DNA from 3 places in the Mesorhizobium sp. B4-1-4 genome. Region 1 is predicted to be linked to each of the others. Evidence: riboswitches for the same ligand, from Rfam matches in the RefSeq annotation. Region 1 holds a riboswitch; each other region holds the start of a gene.
The links. A riboswitch is a leader RNA that binds a small molecule or an ion and turns the genes downstream of it on or off. The one in region 1 is predicted to bind cobalamin.
Positions count from the first base shown of each region.

Region 2: it holds a riboswitch for cobalamin, as region 1 does, so the genes downstream of both, FJW03_RS11420 (DUF1636 family protein) here and FJW03_RS05575 (DUF1636 family protein) in region 1, are expected to answer to the same signal.
Region 3: it holds a riboswitch for cobalamin, as region 1 does, so the genes downstream of both, FJW03_RS11205 (CbtB domain-containing protein) here and FJW03_RS05575 (DUF1636 family protein) in region 1, are expected to answer to the same signal.

Region 1 covers NZ_CP083950.1:1,177,524-1,183,471, forward strand. The annotation lists gene FJW03_RS05550 (IS1182 family transposase) at 1-213, opposite strand, end outside; gene groL (chaperonin GroEL) at 389-2,041, opposite strand; gene groES (co-chaperone GroES) at 2,111-2,407, opposite strand; gene FJW03_RS05565 (hypothetical protein) at 2,893-3,072, shown strand; gene FJW03_RS05570 (helix-turn-helix domain-containing GNAT family N-acetyltransferase) at 3,117-4,067, shown strand; cobalamin riboswitch at 4,385-4,592, shown strand; gene FJW03_RS05575 (DUF1636 family protein) at 4,678-5,082, shown strand; gene FJW03_RS05580 (ABC transporter ATP-binding protein) at 5,079-5,864, shown strand; gene FJW03_RS05585 (ABC transporter substrate-binding protein) at 5,912-5,948, shown strand, end outside.
Region 2 covers NZ_CP083950.1:2,348,441-2,354,388, reverse strand. The annotation lists gene cobN (cobaltochelatase subunit CobN) at 1-3,504, opposite strand, end outside; gene cobW (cobalamin biosynthesis protein CobW) at 3,524-4,561, opposite strand; gene FJW03_RS11420 (DUF1636 family protein) at 4,564-4,992, opposite strand; cobalamin riboswitch at 5,031-5,237, opposite strand; gene FJW03_RS11415 (winged helix-turn-helix domain-containing protein) at 5,267-5,948, opposite strand, start outside.
Region 3 covers NZ_CP083950.1:2,298,793-2,304,740, forward strand. The annotation lists gene cobD (threonine-phosphate decarboxylase CobD) at 1-898, opposite strand, end outside; gene cbiB (adenosylcobinamide-phosphate synthase CbiB) at 897-1,868, shown strand; gene cobO (cob(I)yrinic acid a,c-diamide adenosyltransferase) at 1,921-2,529, opposite strand; gene cobU (bifunctional adenosylcobinamide kinase/adenosylcobinamide-phosphate guanylyltransferase) at 2,531-3,046, opposite strand; gene FJW03_RS11200 (CbtA family protein) at 3,039-3,839, opposite strand; gene FJW03_RS11205 (CbtB domain-containing protein) at 3,855-4,034, opposite strand; cobalamin riboswitch at 4,070-4,267, opposite strand; gene FJW03_RS11210 (aromatic ring-hydroxylating oxygenase subunit alpha) at 4,406-5,581, shown strand; gene FJW03_RS11215 (MFS transporter) at 5,622-5,948, opposite strand, start outside.

The sequences.
Region 1 (5,948 bases):
GAACAGGTAGCCGATGAACAGCGCCTTGAACATCAAGGTCGGATCGAGCGGCGGTCGGCCATTGTCGGCGCAGTAGAGCGGCGCTGTCAGATCGTGGATGAAGAAAAAGTCGATCGCGCGATCGATCTTGCGCAACAGGTGGTCAGCCGGAACCAGCTGATCCAACGTCACCATCTCGAGCGCGGTCTGTTCAGGGGCGGGTCGCTTCAACATGACCCAGTGAATCAAAAACCCCCGGCAAATGCCAGGGGTTTGTCAGCAGTCTGAGGGCGGCATCGCTGCCGCCCTTTGCAAAATAGCTGATTGGCTGGATTAGAAGTCCATGCCGCCACTCAAGCCCGCTTGCGGGCTTGAGCAAAGTGAGTTGATGGGCGTACTTATGGACTTCTTAGAAGTCCATGCCGCCCATGCCGCCCATGCCGCCGCCAGGCATGCCGCCCGGCATACCGCCAGCCGACTCCTTCTTCGGAGCCTCGGCGATCATGGCTTCGGTGGTGACCAGCAGGCCGGCGACCGAGGCCGCGTCCTGCAGAGCCGTGCGCACGACCTTGACCGGGTCGACGATACCCATGGCGATCATGTCGCCATACTCGCCGGTCTGGGCGTTGTAGCCGAAGGTCGCGCCCTTGTTCTCAAGGATCTTGCCGGCGACGATCGAGGCTTCCGCACCGGCGTTGGCCGCGATCTGGCGGGCCGGAGCCTGCAGCGCGCGACGCACGATGTTGATGCCGGCGGTCTGGTCGGAGTTGGCGCCGATCGCCTTGATGTTGAGCGAGGCGCGCAGCAGCGCGACGCCGCCGCCGGGAACGATGCCTTCTTCCACGGCCGCGCGGGTCGCGTTGAGGGCATCATCGACGCGGTCCTTCTTTTCCTTGACTTCCACTTCGGTCGCACCGCCGACGCGGATCACCGCAACGCCGCCGGCGAGCTTGGCCAGGCGTTCCTGCAGCTTCTCCTTGTCGTAGTCCGAGGTGGTCTCCTCGATCTGCTGCTTGATCTGCGCGACGCGGCCCTGGATCTCCGGCTTCTTGCCGGCGCCGTCGACGATGGTGGTGTTCTCCTTGGAGATCGACACCTTCTTGGCGCGGCCGAGCATGTTGAGGCCGACATTCTCGAGCTTGATGCCGAGGTCTTCCGAGATGACCTGGCCACCGGTCAGGATGGCGATGTCTTCCAGCATGGCCTTGCGGCGGTCGCCGAAGCCCGGCGCCTTGACGGCGGCGATCTTCAGGCCGCCACGCAGCTTGTTGACGACCAGCGTGGCCAGAGCCTCGCCTTCGACGTCTTCCGAGATGATGAGCAGCGGCTTGGAGGTCTGCACCACAGCCTCGAGCACCGGCAGCATGGCCTGCAGGTTGGAGAGCTTCTTCTCATGCAGCAGGATGTAGGCGTCTTCCAGATCGGCGACCATCTTGTCGGCGTTGGTGACGAAGTAAGGCGAGAGATAGCCGCGGTCGAACTGCATGCCTTCGACGACTTCCAGTTCGGTATCGGCGGTCTTGGCTTCCTCGACCGTGATGACGCCTTCATTGCCGACCTTCTGCATCGCTTCCGCGATCATCGAGCCGACCGAGGAGTCGCCATTGCCGGCGATGGTGCCGACCTGGGCAACCTCTTCCGAGGTCTTGATCTTCTTGGCGTTCTTGATCAGCGTGCCGACCACGTCGGCCACGGCGAGATCGATGCCGCGCTTCAGATCCATCGGGTTCATGCCGGCGGCAACCGCCTTGTGGCCTTCCTGGACGATCGACTGAGCCAGAACGGTCGCGGTCGTGGTGCCGTCGCCGGCGATGTCGTTGGTCTTCGAAGCAACTTCGCGGACCATCTGCGCGCCCATGTTCTCGAACTTGTCCTCAAGCTCGATTTCCTTGGCGACGGTGACGCCGTCCTTGGTGATGCGCGGGGCGCCGAACGACTTGTCGATGACGACGTTGCGGCCCTTGGGGCCGAGCGTGACCTTCACCGCGTCGGCGAGGATGTTGACACCGCGCAGCATGCGCTCGCGGGCGTCACGGGAGAATTTTACGTCTTTGGCAGCCATGTTTAACTCCTGGCAGGGGCTCGCAGCGAGCCCGAAGATTCAAGATTCAGTTGACGGAAAGGCCGATAATCAGCCGATGATGCCCATGATGTCGGATTCCTTCATGATCAGAAGGTCTTCGCCATTGAGCTTGACTTCCGTGCCCGACCACTTGCCGAACAGGATGCGATCGCCAGCCTTGACGTCCAGCGGAACGAGCTTGCCGCTTTCGTCGCGGGCGCCGGAGCCGACGGCGATGATCTCGCCTTCCTGCGGCTTTTCCTTCGCCGTATCCGGGATGATGATCCCGCCGGCGGTCTTGGATTCGGATTCGACCCGGCGAACGACCACGCGGTCATGAAGCGGGCGGAACTTCGACTTTGCCATTTTTTCTTCCTCGATGAGAACGGTGAGAAACAGTTCCTCCATCCGGCGAAGCCGGACAACAACAAAGTCCGGCGGCGCCGGACCTGTAGTTAGCACTCACCAATGGCGAGTGCTAACGTGGCGATGAGATAGGCTGCTGGCCTGCCAGAGTCAAGGCGCGCCGAGTGCCTCTTTCCATCATGATGGTGAACTTACCGAAGCTTGGCCGAACCGAGGACCAGAAGCGGGCAACGTTCCGCCGCGGCGACGTGAACTCGGCTTTGACTACGGAAAATTCGATTTCGTCCTGCATGAGGGCAGGGCCATCCTCCTTGATGCCAACAAAACTCCCGGCCGTCCCCAGAACCTCGTGAAGATATTCACGGCCGGCGCCTCCGATCTGGCCGACGGCTTTGAAGGCCTCATTCGTCGGGCGAGATAGACCAGCGACCGGCCAGGATCGCCCTCACGCCGCTCCCGCCTGTTGACGTGGGTTGCAGCAATTCATGGGCCTGCCTGTCTATACAGTCATCAGGCCAGGCGATTACGCGTTCCTGCGGCCGACACAGAGCGCGGCCGTGCTGCAGCAGTTCGGGTCGATCGCGGTGCTATCCGGCGGCAGGATTTGCGGATCGTTGGCCGGTGTTGCCGACGATGTGAACACGTCGGATGCTCAAGATACTTGACTCAGTCAAGTAAATGATTGATCCTGTAAAGACAGGAGATGTCCATGACGGTTCACCACCAGCCCCGCAATGATGCGCCCAACAAGGAGCGGATCGATGCCGTGCGGGCATTCAACCGCTTCTACACCCGCCAGATCGGGCTGCTCGACGAAGGGTTGCTGAAAAGCGCCTTTTCCCTGACCGAGGCGCGTGTGCTCTACGAGTTGGCGCATCGCGATGGCCTGACTGCGACCGACCTCGGACGCGATCTCGGTCTCGACGCTGGCTATATCAGCCGTTTGCTGAAAAAGTTCGAACGCCTTCACCTCATCTCCAGAGCGACGCTGGTTTCGGACGCAAGGCAATCGTCGATTGCGTTGACACAGGCGGGCAGGAATGCCTTCGCACCGCTGAACAAGGAATCGCACGATCAGGTCCGGGCCCTGCTCGATCGGCTGCCGGCATCGGAACAAGACCGGCTGGTCAAATCCATGCAGACGGTGCAGCGTCTGCTCGCCGAAAATGCCGAGCCAACGATCCCCTATCTGTTGAGGCCGCTGCAGATCGGCGACATCGGCTGGATCACCCACCGGCAAGGGCTGCTCTATGCCCAGGACTTTGGCTGGGACGAAACCTACGAGGCGCTGGTCGCCGAAATCCTCGCGGCGTTCGTGAAATCCTACGATCCGAAATGGGAGCGCAGCTGGATCGCCGAGCGGGAAGGCGAGGTCGTCGGCTCGGTCTTCGTCGTACGCAAGTCGGATCAGGTGGCGAAGCTGCGTTTGCTCTATGTCGAGCCTTCGGCGCGTGGCCTCGGCATCGGCAAGCGACTGGTGGAGGAAGTCATCGGCTTTGCCCGCGCCAGGGGATACAAGACCCTGACCTTGTGGACAAACGACATTCTCGCCGCTGCCCGGCATATCTATCAGGCCGCCGGCTTCAAACTGATCGAGGAAGAACCTCATCATTCCTTCGGCAAGGATCTGGTTGGTCAGAACTGGAATCTTGATTTGTGATCTTCCGCCAGAGCATGATGCCGAAAAGTGTGAAGCGGTTTTCAGACGACGTCATGCCCTATCTCTTTGATTAGAAGCGGATTCAGATTTCAGGTCGATTCGACCTGAAATCATCCGGCTTTCCGCGTTTGGCCAATTTGATCGAAATTGCGCACTCCGCGCAATTCGCTCGACAGATGGCTGACAGCCCCTCGCTTGACAGCGCCGCGCCTCATGCGTTATTGCGTTATGTTATTACATAAAGATGCGTGGTCGCGCGCGGCTTCGGCTCCGATCGTCGCGACTGAGAAATCCGTTGCGATGCAATCCGGGGAAAACTAGGGTGGAATGGTGATGGTCCCCGAGTCGAAAGGCGAGGGGTGAAAAGGGAACACGGTGAGATCCGCCTGGGATCGAGGCCGTGGCTGCCCCCGCAACTGTAAGCGGTGAGCGAGATCCGAAATGCCACTGGCCGGCGAGGCTGGGAAGGCAGGATTGCGCCGAGACCCGCGAGCCAGGAGACCTGCCATCACGGAGTTGACCGGACGGGGTGTGCCGGGAGGAGACGTGGACGTCGGTCTGACGACCGACCGCCAACATCCTTCCGTCGCCAATCGAGAAAGACGGAAAGTTGGGCGCCGCCATAGATCGCATTCACCGTATCATCGTGTGCACGCTTTGCCGCGACATCCCGACAGGGACCAGGTCGGGCGAAGCTTTGTGCACCGATTTGCGCTCGCGGTTGTCGACCCACGCCGAACTCGCGGTGGCGCAGGGCTTCACGGTCGAGGGGGTGGCGTGCATGGCAGGCTGTGCGCGGCCGCTGGCGGTGGCGTTCCAGGCCCCGGACAAGGCCGCCTATCTCTTCGGCTCCATCGATGCCGAGGCCGACGCCGGCGATCTCGTGCGGTTTGCCAGGCTCTACGCCTCGCTCCCCGACGGCTGGTGCAATGCCGGACAACGTCCGCCGCGACTGGCCGGCAAGACGCTGGCCCGCATCCCGGTAGCGGGCGAGCCGGCAGGAGACAGCCGATGACGGTGCCGCTTCTCGAGGCGCGCGATCTCGGCGCGGTGGCGAATGGGCGGAATCTGGTCCACGCGGTCAGCCTGTCCATGGCCATCGGCGATCGCCTCGCCATTATCGGCCCCAACGGCGCCGGCAAGACCACGCTGCTGCGCATGTTGTCCGGCATGCTCAAGCCAAGTTCCGGAGAGGTGAAACTCGGCGGGCGCCGCCTCGACAGGATTTCGCCGGCCGAGCGGGCCCTGCACATCGCCGTCGTCGGGCAGACCGACCAGCCGGATCCGCGGCTGGCGGTGATCGACTATGTCGAGCTTGGCCGCGTCCCGCATGCCGGCTTGAAACGCAGGAGCGAGGAACGCGACATTGTCGTGGACGCGCTGCGCCGGACCGGTTTGCTGCCCCTGCTTGGCCGCACCATTGGCTCACTGTCGGGCGGGGAACGCCAACGCGCCCAGCTTGCGCGCGCCATCGCGCAGGAACCTAAAGTATTGTTCCTCGACGAACCGACCAACCATCTCGATCCCCGCGCCCGCGCGGAACTGCTCGAACTCGTGGCTGGCTTCGGCATGACGGTGATCGCGGTGCTGCACGATCTGGCCCTGGTGGCGCCGTTCGCCACAAGGGTAGCGGTGATGAACGAAGCCCGGCTCCATGCGCTGGCGGCGCCGCGCGAAGCGCTGACGCAACAACTGATCCGCGAGATTTTCGGCGTCGACGTGTTTCGCCTGCGCCATCCCACCGAGGACCGCGAACTGACCGTGTTCGATGTTCCGAACCGTGCGGCGCCTTCCTGACCGAAACCGACTTTCATCCGACACAGTTCAACCAAGGAGCAAAAATCGTGAAACGCCTCGCCCTGTCGCTCGCCTTCTCGCTGC
Region 2 (5,948 bases), 1.2 Mb from region 1:
GGCGGCGGGATTTTCGCGCAGGATGAAGGCGCGAACTTCGGGATCGCCAACATAGGCGTCGTGCACGGCCTCGATCAGCGCGCCTGAAATGGCATGGGTGGTCTCGGCGAAGCCGACCAGCCGGTCGACCGTTTCGGCGAATTCCGATGCGCCGCGCGGGCCATGGCGCATCTGACCAGCGATAAAGCGTGAATTGACCGCACGGGCGCGCACCACCCGCGCTACGGCTTCGCCGACAGAGCGTGGCTTTGGCTTTTGCGGATCGCTCGTGTCGAGCACGATGACGTCGGCATTCCGGCCGATAGCCGCAAGCGCGGCCGAAAAGCCGCCGATGAAAGCGACATCGGCCGACCCTTCGAGAATGTCGCGGCCGGGATCGTCGCCGGTGTGGACGAGAAGATCGGCGTCGGCGATGCGCCCCTCGAAAGCGCCGGGCGCTGAGATGCCTTCACCCCCGGCACCGCCATAGGCATGCGAGGTGGCATCGAGATAGGCGCGCCCGATCTCTTCGCGCGCGCCCCAGTCGCCGCTCGACAACAGCTCCTCGACGCCGGCGCCGTAAGTGCCGGGCGAGGTGCCGAAGATGCGGGGGCTGACCTTGCCATCGGCGCGGGTCTTGGCGGCGAGCGGGTTTTCCGAATCGTCCTCGTCACGCGCGGCAACGGCGCCGGCGGCAGCATCGATCAGGGCGATCTGGGTCGGGAACATGTCGCGGAACAGGCCTGATATTCGCCAAGTGACGTCGACGCGGGGGCGGCCAAGCGTGGCCGGCGGCAGCACCTCGATGCCGGTTATGCGGCCGGTGGCGGTGTCCCATTGCGGCCGGCAGCCCATCAGCGCCAGGCCTTGCGCGATCTCCTCGCCGCCGGTGCGCAGCGAGGCCGAACCCCAGAGGTCGATCACCAGCGAGCGCGGCCAATCCCCATGCGACTGTATATAGGCGCGAACGACCTCCTCGGCCGCTGCTTTGCCCAGGTCATAGGCGGTCGGCGTCGGCACGGTGCGCGGGTCAGACGTGAACAGATTGCGGCCGGTGGGCAGCACATCGGAGCGGCCACGCGCGGGTGCGCCGGCAGGGCCGGCCTTGATGTGGCGGCCATCGAGTGCGGCAAGCAGCGCGGCCTTTTCGGCGTTCGCGCTCTGGCGGCGCATCGCGTCGGGCTCTTTTTCGGAGGCGCGGCCATAGATATGGAGCCCGTCCTTGATAGCGAAATCCTTGAGATCGCATAGCCAGGCATCGATACGGCGCAACGCCTCGTCGGGCGCATCGGTCTTGGCGACACCGGCTTCGGAGGCGAGGCCGGTCTTTTGCGCGGTTTCGACGATCAGCCTGGCCAGACGGTCGCGGCGGCGGCGGTCAAGGCCGTCGGCCTGGGCATATTCGTCGACCAGGCGTTCGAGCCGGTGCTGGTCTTCGTCCAGGCCGGCGCCGGTCAGCGGCGGCGGCAGATGGCCAAGGGTGACGGCGGCAATGCGCCGCTTGGCCTGCGCCGCCTCGCCGGGGTTGGAGATGATGAAGGGATAGATGACGGGCAGGGGTCCGGCGATGATTTCGGGGAAGCAGTTTTGCGACAGCGCGACGGTCTTGCCCGGCAGCCATTCCAGCGTGCCGTGGGCACCGACATGGATGAGGGCATGGACGCCGAGCGATTTCCGGAGCCACAGACCGAAGGCGATCAGGGCATGGCGGGGTGGAAGCGTCGGATCGTGGTAGTCGGCGCGGCGGTCGGCGGAGCGGCCGCGATCCGGGGCGAGCGCTACGGTGACGTTGCCGAAGGTCGCGGCGCGAAAGGGGAATTTCGCCGGGGCCGGCGCTTGAACACCCCCCTCTGTCCTGCCGGACATCTCCCCCGCAAGGGGGGAGATCGGCAGTTTCGACGCTCCGCCTACTCCGGCAACATTGGAGATTGGCGAAACCGGCAATGACAGCGCAATCTCCCCCCTTGCGGGGGAGATGTCCGGCAGGACAGAGGGGGGCGTCTCGCGCAAACCTGTCTCGCCTTGGGCCTTACCCCAAGCTGCTTCGACTGCGGCAATTGCAGCAGTCGGTAACTCTGTAGAAAGACCGAGATAGTCCTCCAGCCCCAATCCTTCTTCGCCGCACTCCAGCAAATCCAGCAGTTCCCGCGGCGTTCGCGGAATCCCGTCAACGGCATAGCCCTCTTCGCTGAGGTCATGCAGCATGGCCAGCACGCTGGACGGCACGTCAAGGCCGACGGCATAGCCGGTGCGGCCGGGGGCGCTCGGGTAATCCGGGATCAGGATGGCGAGCTTGCGCCGGGCGCGAGATGTCTCCTGCAGGCGGACAAAAGCTGCTACACGATCGGCAACCTGCGCTACCCGATCCGGCTCCGGCCGGTTGGCGAAAGCGCGGTGGCCGAGTGCCGGATCGACATCGCTTTCGCCCTTGAAGGAAAGGGCGCCGGCGAGGATGCGGCCGTCGAGTTCGGGCAGCACGACATGCATGGCGAGGTCGGCGGGTGCCAGGCCGCGCTGATTGTTTTCCCAGACGTCGCGGCGGGTGGTGGCGACGATGACCTGGAAGACGGGGACGCCGGCGCGGTCGAACAGGGTTTCGACGCCGGGCTCCGCGCCGGATGCGAAAGCGGTCGCGGTGATGATGGCGGCCGGTTTCAGTTGGGTGAGGGCGGTTTCGACGAAAGCGAGGGATGCCGGGTCCTTCAGGCTGGAGACGAAGATCGGCACGGCGGTGATGCCGCGCTGCTGCAAGGCGTCGAAAAGCGCATCGATTGGCGCGACATCGGCGGCGAGCAGCATCGAGCGATAGAACAGGATGGGCACGACCTTTCCGTCCCCCTCGAGGGGAGGGTGGCCCGCAGGGCCGGGTGGGGTCGGTGCGACTGGATATGGCGTTTCTTGAAGTCGGTGCACTTCACCGGCGACCCCGCCCCCAGCCTGCGGCGGGACCCTCCCCTCGAGGAGGAGGGGGCCACGTCCTGGCTCGTAGTAGCCCGCTTTGGGCACAGTTACCGGCGCGGCTGCTGCTTCCTCCTGTCCCGCCAGCCCTGCCAACCTCCACACCAGCGAACTCATATTGGCCGGGCCGCCCTCGCGGAAATAGCCGAGCAGCGCATCAAGTTCCGCGCGCGGCAGCGTCGAGGCTTCGATCAGCCTGAGATCCTCGTCGTGGCTTTCACCGGGCAGCAGCGCCAGTTTTATGCCGCGTTCCCGGGCGGTCGCGGCAAGCTGGTCGCAGCCATAGCGCCACCAGTCGTAGCCGCCGAGGATGCGGACGAGAATAACCCGGGCGTGGCGGGCGACGCTGTCGATCCAGAGATCGACGGACATCGGGTGGCGCAGGTCACGCAGCGCCGCCAGCCGCATCGAGGGCAGGCGGCCGGCATCCGCCTTCCACGCGGCCGCCAGTCCGGCGAGGTCGCTGTCGGTGAAGGACAGGGCCACGATATCCGCCGGCGTCTGCCGCAGATCGACCGGCTCGGCGAGATCGTCGAGCGAGGCGGATGTCGTGGTGAGGATGTGCATCGCGGCCCGTGCCTGAAAATCAGCCGGCGAGTATACGCTCGATCGCAGGGCGGTTCAGCCCCTTGAGGCCGATGACGACAAGGCGCGAGCGGCGGTCGTCCTCGGCGGTCCAAGCGCGGTCGTAGTAATGGTTGACGCGCGGGCCGACGGCCTGCAGCAAAAGCCGCATCGGCTTGCCGCCCACCTCGACGAAACCTTTCACCCGCAGCACGTTTTCCTGTTCGGCGGCGTCGGCGACGCGTTTTGCCAGCTCGTCCGGATTGGCGATCGAGGGGATGTCGACAATGAAGGTGTCGAAGTCGTCATGCTCGTGGTCGAATGCGCCGTCGTGATGGGACTTGCGGTTCTCGATGTCGTCCTCGACGGCGAGGCCGAGCCCGAGCAGTACGGAGGGATCGACCTTGCCATGGGACGTCGGCACGATCTTGACAGCCCGGGCGGAGTGTTCGTTGACGATTGCGTTGGCGCGGGCTGAGCCGGCGGCGTCCATCAGGTCACTCTTCGACAGGATGATCAGGTCGGCGCAGGCGATCTGGTCCTCGAACACTTCCTCGACAGGGTCGTCATGGTCGAGGCTGTCATCCCCGGCGCGTTGGGCCTGCAGGGCGTCCATGTCGTTGGCGACTCGGCCTTCGGCCAGTGCGGGGCCGTCGACCACGGCGATCACGCCATCGACGGTCACGCGGCTCTTCACCGTCGGCCACTGGAAGGCCTGGACCAGCGGCTTGGGCAAAGCAAGGCCCGAGGTTTCGATCAGGATATGGTCGACCTTCGGCGTCAGCGACAGGATCCGGTCGAGTGCCGGCACGAAATCGTCGGCCACGGTGCAGCAGATGCAGCCATTGGCCAGTTCGACGATGTTTTCCTCCGGGCAGGTGTCGATGCCGCAACCTTTCAGGATCTCGCCGTCGATGCCGATGTCGCCGAACTCGTTGACGATGATCGCGATGCGCTTGCCGCCGGCGTTTTCGAGGAGATGGCGGACCAGCGTCGTCTTGCCGGCGCCGAGGAAGCCGGTGACGACAGTGCAGGGAACACGGGAGACGGAAGTGGTCATGGTCAGTCTTTCAGCAGGTTGAGGGGAGGGATGCGGGCAACGAGGCCGCGCTTCAGGGAATCAGGGCGGCCGCGCCAAGGGATGAGGCCGTCGCTCGAGGTGGCGAAGAGTTTGGCGCCGGTAACGAGGTCGGCGCCGCTGCCCGTGGTCAGGTCGCCGAACACATAACTCCAGCAGCCGTCGCGCAGGATTGCGGCGCTGAGCCGGCGTTTGCAGTTGCCGAGGCATTCGACCGCGCGGACGCGGACGTGCTCGGATGCCGCGGCGCGGCGTGTGTCCCGTGCCAGGAGTTCGCCGGCGCGGGGATGGGCGTCGGAGCCGGTTTCGTCGCGGCAGGACGCGCAGACGATAACGGTGACGCCGGACAAGGCGTCACCATCGGCGGACGATATATCCGCTGCACCAGCCGAAAAACTGCCGTTGTGGTCCAAAAACCGGGCTCCTTGCCCGGAAACCCGCCGGGCGATCGGATTCTTCTGTCGCAGACGGCAGGTCTCCTGGCTCGCGAGTCGTCGTCTTTGGTTAGCCGCCTTCCCGGGAACTCCCAGTGGCTTTCGGCCTTGGCTCTTCGCTTACAGTTGCGGGGACAGCCGCGGATTTGAGATCGAAATCCCGCACCGCATTCCCTCTTAGCCCCAGCCGTTGCGGGCAGGGGACCGTCTGGAGCGGATTTAGGCTTTTGCAGGCAGCTGTGTCAACGCGCGGCTACGACATGGCGATGTCGACCAGCGCCGGGCCCAGATCGCCGGCCGGCGTCACGTCGATACGTTCAAGGCCAAGCCAGACCTGCATCTGCTTCAATTCCTCGAAGAGCTGGGCGGCGGTTTCAGGCGGCGCTCCGGGCTCGGCATAGGCCGCAGGCACGCGCAGCACGCTTGCCGGTCGGTCGGCTCTCAGGTCGACGCGAGCGACGATCCTGTCGCCAAGCAGGAAGGGCAGGACGTAATAGCCGTACTGGCGTTTTTCGGCCGGAGTGTAGATCTCGATGCGGTAATGGAAATCGAACAGCCGCTCGGTGCGCGAGCGCTCGAAGACGACCGGATCGAACGGTGCCAGCAGGGCGCGCGCTTCGATCTTGCGCGGGAGACGGGTATCTCTATGGAGGTAAGCCGGCTTGTTCCAGCCCTCGACACGCACCGGCAGCAACTCGCCCAATTCGACCAGTTCCTCCAGCCGGCCCTTCATGTCTGCGGGCGACAGGCGGAAATAGTCGCGCAGGTCGCCGGCTGTAGCCACGCCATGGGCGCGGGCGGAAATGCGCAGCAATTCGCGATGCGCGTCCTCGGCAGCGGGCACCGGCAGATCGAGGATCGCTTGCGGCAGCACGCGCTCCGGCAGGTCATAGAAGCGCTCGAAGCCGCGGCGGTGCGCGGTGGTGATGCGGCCG
Region 3 (5,948 bases), 1.1 Mb from region 1:
GCTCGCCAAGCGCGGAAAACAGGCCTGCGGCATCCGCTAGGCCGAGATAGCGGAACAACGTAGTGCCGCCCGCCACGGGCACGCCGAAGCGGCCGAACAGCGCGTCGAGCCGTGCCGATGCCTCCGCGAGCGATGTCCGCATCGCGTCCTGCCAGCCGATATCCGCGAGCGCTCGGACACCGTATTCCAGCGCCGGGCCAGCAACAGCCCATGGGCCGAATTGCGTTTCCAGCAGGTCCACCGTCGGCGTATCGGAAAGCGCGAATCCAAGCCGCAGGCCAGCCAGGCCAAAGAACTTGCCGAACGAGCGCAGCACGACGATGCCGCCCTGCCCGACATCGCCGGCCAGACTGTGTTCGCGCGGGCCGACATCCATGAACGCCTCGTCGACGACCAGCAGGCCGCCCTTGGCGCGCAGTCCCCCGGCCAGCGCCAGCAACCGGTCGCGCTCGATGACGCGCCCATCCGGATTGTTGGGATTGACGATGATGGCAAGGTCGGCGTCGGCGAGCGCCGCAAAATCGCTGACTTCGGTCACCTCGTGCCCGGCGATCGCCGCCGCCCGGGCGTGTTCGGCATAGGTCGGCCCCAGCACCAATGCCTTGCCGGGCCTCACCAGCGATGCCACGCGCGGCAACAGGATTTGGGTACCGGGCGCCGCGACGACGTGGGCTGGCGACGGCGCGCCGTAGGTGCGGGCCGCGGTTTCCGTCAGCTCGCGCCCGCGGCCTGCTTCCGGCAAACGCGACAGCGAGGTGGCGGGCAAGTCGAAAAGCGGGTAGGAGTGCGGATTGATACCGGTCGAGAGGTCGACGAAAGGCAGCAAGGCATTGGGGAAAAGCGCCCTCGCCCGGCCAAGACTTCCACCATGGTCCACCGCTCCTTCAAGAAGCTTCATGTCAGTCCTGATCGCTTTCCTGTCACTGGCCGTCGAATTCGTCCTGGGTTATCCGGACTGGCTGTTTCGCGCCATCGGTCATCCGGTGACGTGGTTCGGCAGCCTGATATCCTTTCTCGATCGCAGGCTCAACCGCGCCACTGATCCCGACGCGCTGCGTCGCCAACGCGGCGTCCGGGCGCTTCTGGTCATCGTGCTGATACCGGCGGTGATCGGCCTTTGCGTGCAGATCCTTCTGCTCTGGTTCGTTCCGCTGGGACTGATCATTGCCGCCCTTCTGGCGACGTCTTTCCTGTCGCAGAAGAGCCTGTATGAACATGTCGAGGCCGTGGCGGACTCGCTCGACTCGGGTGGCCTCGCCATGGGCCGTGTCGCCGTCTCGCGAATCGTCGGCCGTGATCCGGAGACGCTCGACAGGGCCGGCGTCTGCCGCGCCGCGATCGAAAGCCTGGCCGAGAATTTTTCCGACGGCATCGTCGCCCCCGCCTTCTGGACAGGCGTCGGCGGGCTAGCCGGGGGTGCTGCCTACAAGGCGGCCAACACCGCCGATTCGATGATCGGCCACCGCACCCCGCGCCACGAGGCGTTCGGCTGGGCGGCGGCGCGCTTCGACGATTGGATCAACCTGCCGGCGTCGCGGCTGACGGCTCTGCTGATCGTGCTGGCTGCTTTCCTGGTCAAGGAAGCCGATCCCCGCAACGCCTGGACTGCGGTGTGGCGCGACGCCAAAAAGCACCGCTCGCCCAACGCCGGCTGGCCGGAAGCGGCCATGGCCGGAGCGCTTGGCCTCGCGCTTGCTGGACCGCGCAGCTATGGCGGCGTGGTGGTCGACGATGTCTTCATGGGCGAAGGCGGCAGTCGCGAAGCCGACAGCGGCGACATCAGGCGGGCGCTGAAACTCTACCGCGTTGCCGACTATCTGCTGATTGCGCTGTTCGGAGTGGCCTCGGTGATTGCCATCGTGGCGTAGCGGAATCAGCGAGGCTATTTACCGAACGCCTCGCACACAGCCCGCAAAACTCTCAGAACTCGATCCCTTGCTGCGCCTTCACGCCTGCCGAAAAGTGGTGCTTGGTGACTCCCATCTCGGTGACCAGATCCGCCGCCTCGACCAGCGCCGGTTTGGCGTTGCGTCCGGTGACGACAATGTGCAGTCCCTCGCGCCGCGCCTTCAGCGCAGCGACAACCTTGTCGAGATCGAGATAATCATAGCGCAGAGCGATGTTGAGTTCGTCGAGCACGACAAGACTGATCGAAGGATCGGCGATCAATTCCAGCGCCTTGCCCCAGGCGGCCTCGGCGGCGGCGATGTCGCGCTTCAGGTCCTGCGTCTCCCAAGTGAAGCCCTCGCCCATCGCGTGCCACACGACGCGGTCGCCGAAAGCAGCGAACGCATCCTTCTCGCCGGTGTGCCATTTGCCCTTGATGAACTGGACGACGCCGATCCGCTTGCCATAGCCGAGCATGCGCAACGCCAGGCCGAAGGCAGCCGTCGTCTTGCCCTTGCCGGGACCGGTATTGACGATCAGCAGCCCCTTCTCGACGGTTTTGCTCGCCACCTCGGCATCCTGCACCGCCTTGCGCTTGGCCATCTTGGCGCGATGGCGCTCCGCATCCTTGTCTTCCGTCATGTCATTTCACCTTGAGCGGCAGCCCCGCCACCATCAGCAGCACCGTATCGGCGACCGCCGCGACCTGCTGGTTGAGCCGTCCCGCGTCATCGCGGAACCGGCGCGCCAGTGCATTGTCCGGCACGATGCCTTGCCCGACTTCATTGGATACCACGAACCACGGGCCGCGCGGCCGTGACAACACATCCGCCAACCGACGGCACTCGGTTGCGATATCGTGTTCGGCCAGCATGTGATTGGTCAGCCACAACGTCAGGCAGTCGAGAAGCATCGGCTGGTTGTCGGGCAAAGCCTTGATCGCGCCTATGAGATCGAGTGGCGCGTCGATCGTCGCCCAGCCGTCGCCGCGCCGCGAGCGGTGCAGCGCGATGCGTTCGCGCATCTCCGCGTCATAGGCTTGCGCGGTGGCGATATAGGCCCATGGCGAAGGCGCGGCCGAGACAAGGACCTCAGCATGCGCGCTCTTTCCCGAGCGTGCACCACCGATGATGAAGGTCAGCTTGCTGCGATCAGGCAAAGCTGTCGCGCAGGCTGGTGGCGGTGCCAGTGAAGCGTCCGCGAATCACGCCGACAACCGCCCCGAGCACCAGCCAGAACACCAAATTGGTCAGCGTTACCGCCACCACGAACTGGTGATGCAGGCCTTCCGGGATCGGCGTCTCGAAACTGTCGGGCTGCGGCGCGCCGACGATGTGCGGGGCGACGATCAGCAGGACGGCAAGGATGGTCAGCGGCAGCGATCTGCGGAACGCGATCAGGCCCAGTCCGATTGCGGTCGCGACCACGGTCGCCACCCACCAGATCTGGCGCTGTATAAGGTCGGCCGCCGGCATGGCCGGCAGTTCCGGCGGCAGGCCGAGGCCAGGCGCCAGCGTGAACACGGCAAAGCCGGCCAGGCCCCAGAACACGCCCTGGCGCCAGTTGCCGATACCGCCGGCGAATTCCGAGACCGCCACTAGAACGAGCGCGAAGCCGATGCCGGTGACGATATTGGCAAGCACACTGAAACCAAAACGCTCGAAGCCGTCGGCCGGAGCCCAGCCCTCGTCTTCCGCCGCCACGGCGGCTGGCTCCGGCCCCGGCGCGGCGGAGCTCATGCCGTTTCCTGCCGGCGCGGCAGGGCTCATAGCGTTGGTATCGGCCGCTGCCGACGCGGCGTGGTCGTGATGGTGGCCGCCGCCGGCCTGCTCGTAGACTTCAGCCTTGAGGATCAGCGGCACGGTGGCATAGGCCTGCATGCAGGCGAGAACGACGCCGGCCACGAGCCCTGCGATCGCCGCGATGAACACGACGTTGCGAAACAGGTTCATGATGTCAAATCCGCGTCAGTGGCAGGGAAACGCCATCGAATGACGATAATCGTGGGCGGCATTGTGGACCGCATCGATATGCGAAAAGCCGACAAAGCCAACGACGAAAATGCCGAGCAGCGCGGCAAGCGCGAGCTGCATGAAGCGCGACTGCGAGGAAACAGAAGTGCCGGGGGAGACGGAAGCGGTATTCATCTCTTGTCCTTTCGCCCTCCACCCGAGGGCATCGAAGTCATTTTCCTGTCGCCGGCAGGTCTCCTGGCTCGCGGATCAGCGCCCTTCTCCACCTTCCCGAAGAAAATCTTCAGTGGCCTATGGAGCGGACTACCGCACACAGTTGCGGGGGCAGCCACGGCATTGGGCAAGAACTCAGCCCGCACCGTATTCCCTCTTGGCTCCAAAGCGGAACCGACGACAGTCTGGACTATAGGCAGAATCGACGCCCCCGGCAAACCCAATTCCGCCGGCGACCATTGCGAATGCGCCATGTCGAGATCAGTTTGCTTTTGCCGCATTTGACAATTCCACTGGCCGGGTGTCGGCTGGCACCTTCACAGGAGCCAGCCATGCAGCCCAGTGCCAGCGAGCGCGATCCCTACAACGGCCTTGCCCGGGCTGAACCGACGCTGCCGTCATCGGCCTATTGGGACGCGGAGACCTACCAACGAGACCTCGAAGCCATCTGGTATCGAAACTGGCTGCTCGTCTGCCGCGAAGCCGATCTTGCCCAGCCGCTGGCTTTCCGCACCTTCCGCGTCGGCACGCAGGAAATCGTCGTGCTGCGCGACGACATCGGCGAACTGCACGCCTTCCACAACACCTGCCGGCATCGCGGCTCGCAGCTTTGTCAGGAGAGCGAAGGCCGGCTGAAGGCGCGGCTGATCACGTGCCCCTATCACGCCTGGTCCTATTCGCTGCGCGGCGATCTCGTGCGCGTGCCGTCGAAGTCGCTGCCAGACGGCTTCGACAAGGCGGACCATCCGCTCTATCGCGTCGCCCTGTCGGTGTGGCGCGGCTTCGTGTTCATCAACCTGCGAGAGGATGCGGCCGGCTCCGCCCAGGCATCTTTCGACCCGGCCTCCGGCAATCTCGGCAACTGGCCGCTGGAAACGCTGGTATCAGGCCATGTGCTGCGCAAGGTGATGAACTGCAACTGGAAGATTTTCTGGGAAAACTTCAACGAATGCCTGCACTGCCCGGGCGTGCACAAGGATCTGTCGCGGCTGGTGCCGATCTATGGCCGCGGCCTGATGAGCCGGCATGACGACCCCGAATGGGTCCGCAACGCCGACAATGACGCGCCGGAATTTTCCGGTGGCCTGCGGTCGGGCGCCGAAACCTGGTCGCGCGATGGCAGGGCGCATGGACCGCTCTTCCCGGGCTTGACGCCGGCCGAACGCGCCGCCGGCCAGACCTACGCCACCAGCCTGCCCTCGATGTTTATCGTCGGCCATGTCGACTATGTCAGGACCGTGCGCCTGATGCCGCTTGGTCCGGAGCAGACCGGACTGATCGCGGAATGGCTGTTCGCGCCCGAGACGCTCGCCGCGACCGACATCGACAACATCATCGCCTTCGGCACGCAGGTATTGGAGGAGGATACCGCGATCTGCGAGATCAACCAGAACGGCTTGCATTCGAAGCGGCACATGGCCGGCGTGCTGATGCCCGAGGAGTATGACCTGCACCGCTTCCACAACTGGGTGCGCGAGCGCCACGCAACGCGCGAGACAACCGGCTAGTCGGCCTTCAGAATTCGCTCCGGCAGAACCATCGAGGTCACTAAAGCGATTTCGGCAGATAGCGCCAGGTCACGAAGCCGCAGACGGCGGCCAGCAGGCCGAGCGTGACGAAAACCGAACCCAGCCCGAAGAACGCCAGCACCACCGAATAGACCAGGGGCGGCGTCAGTTCGGAAAAATCGAGATAGGTCCGGTACACCGCGGCCATCTGGGCGCGTTCGTAGGTACGCACCGAGCGCATGAAGGCGGTCGAACCCAGCGCATCGAGCGCAATGGTGAAGAAGGCGCCGCACAGCAGAAAGGCGCCGGTGAGCAGCGGCACGCTCTCGCCGACCGCACCTGCCGCCAGAAGCGTGGCCGACATGGC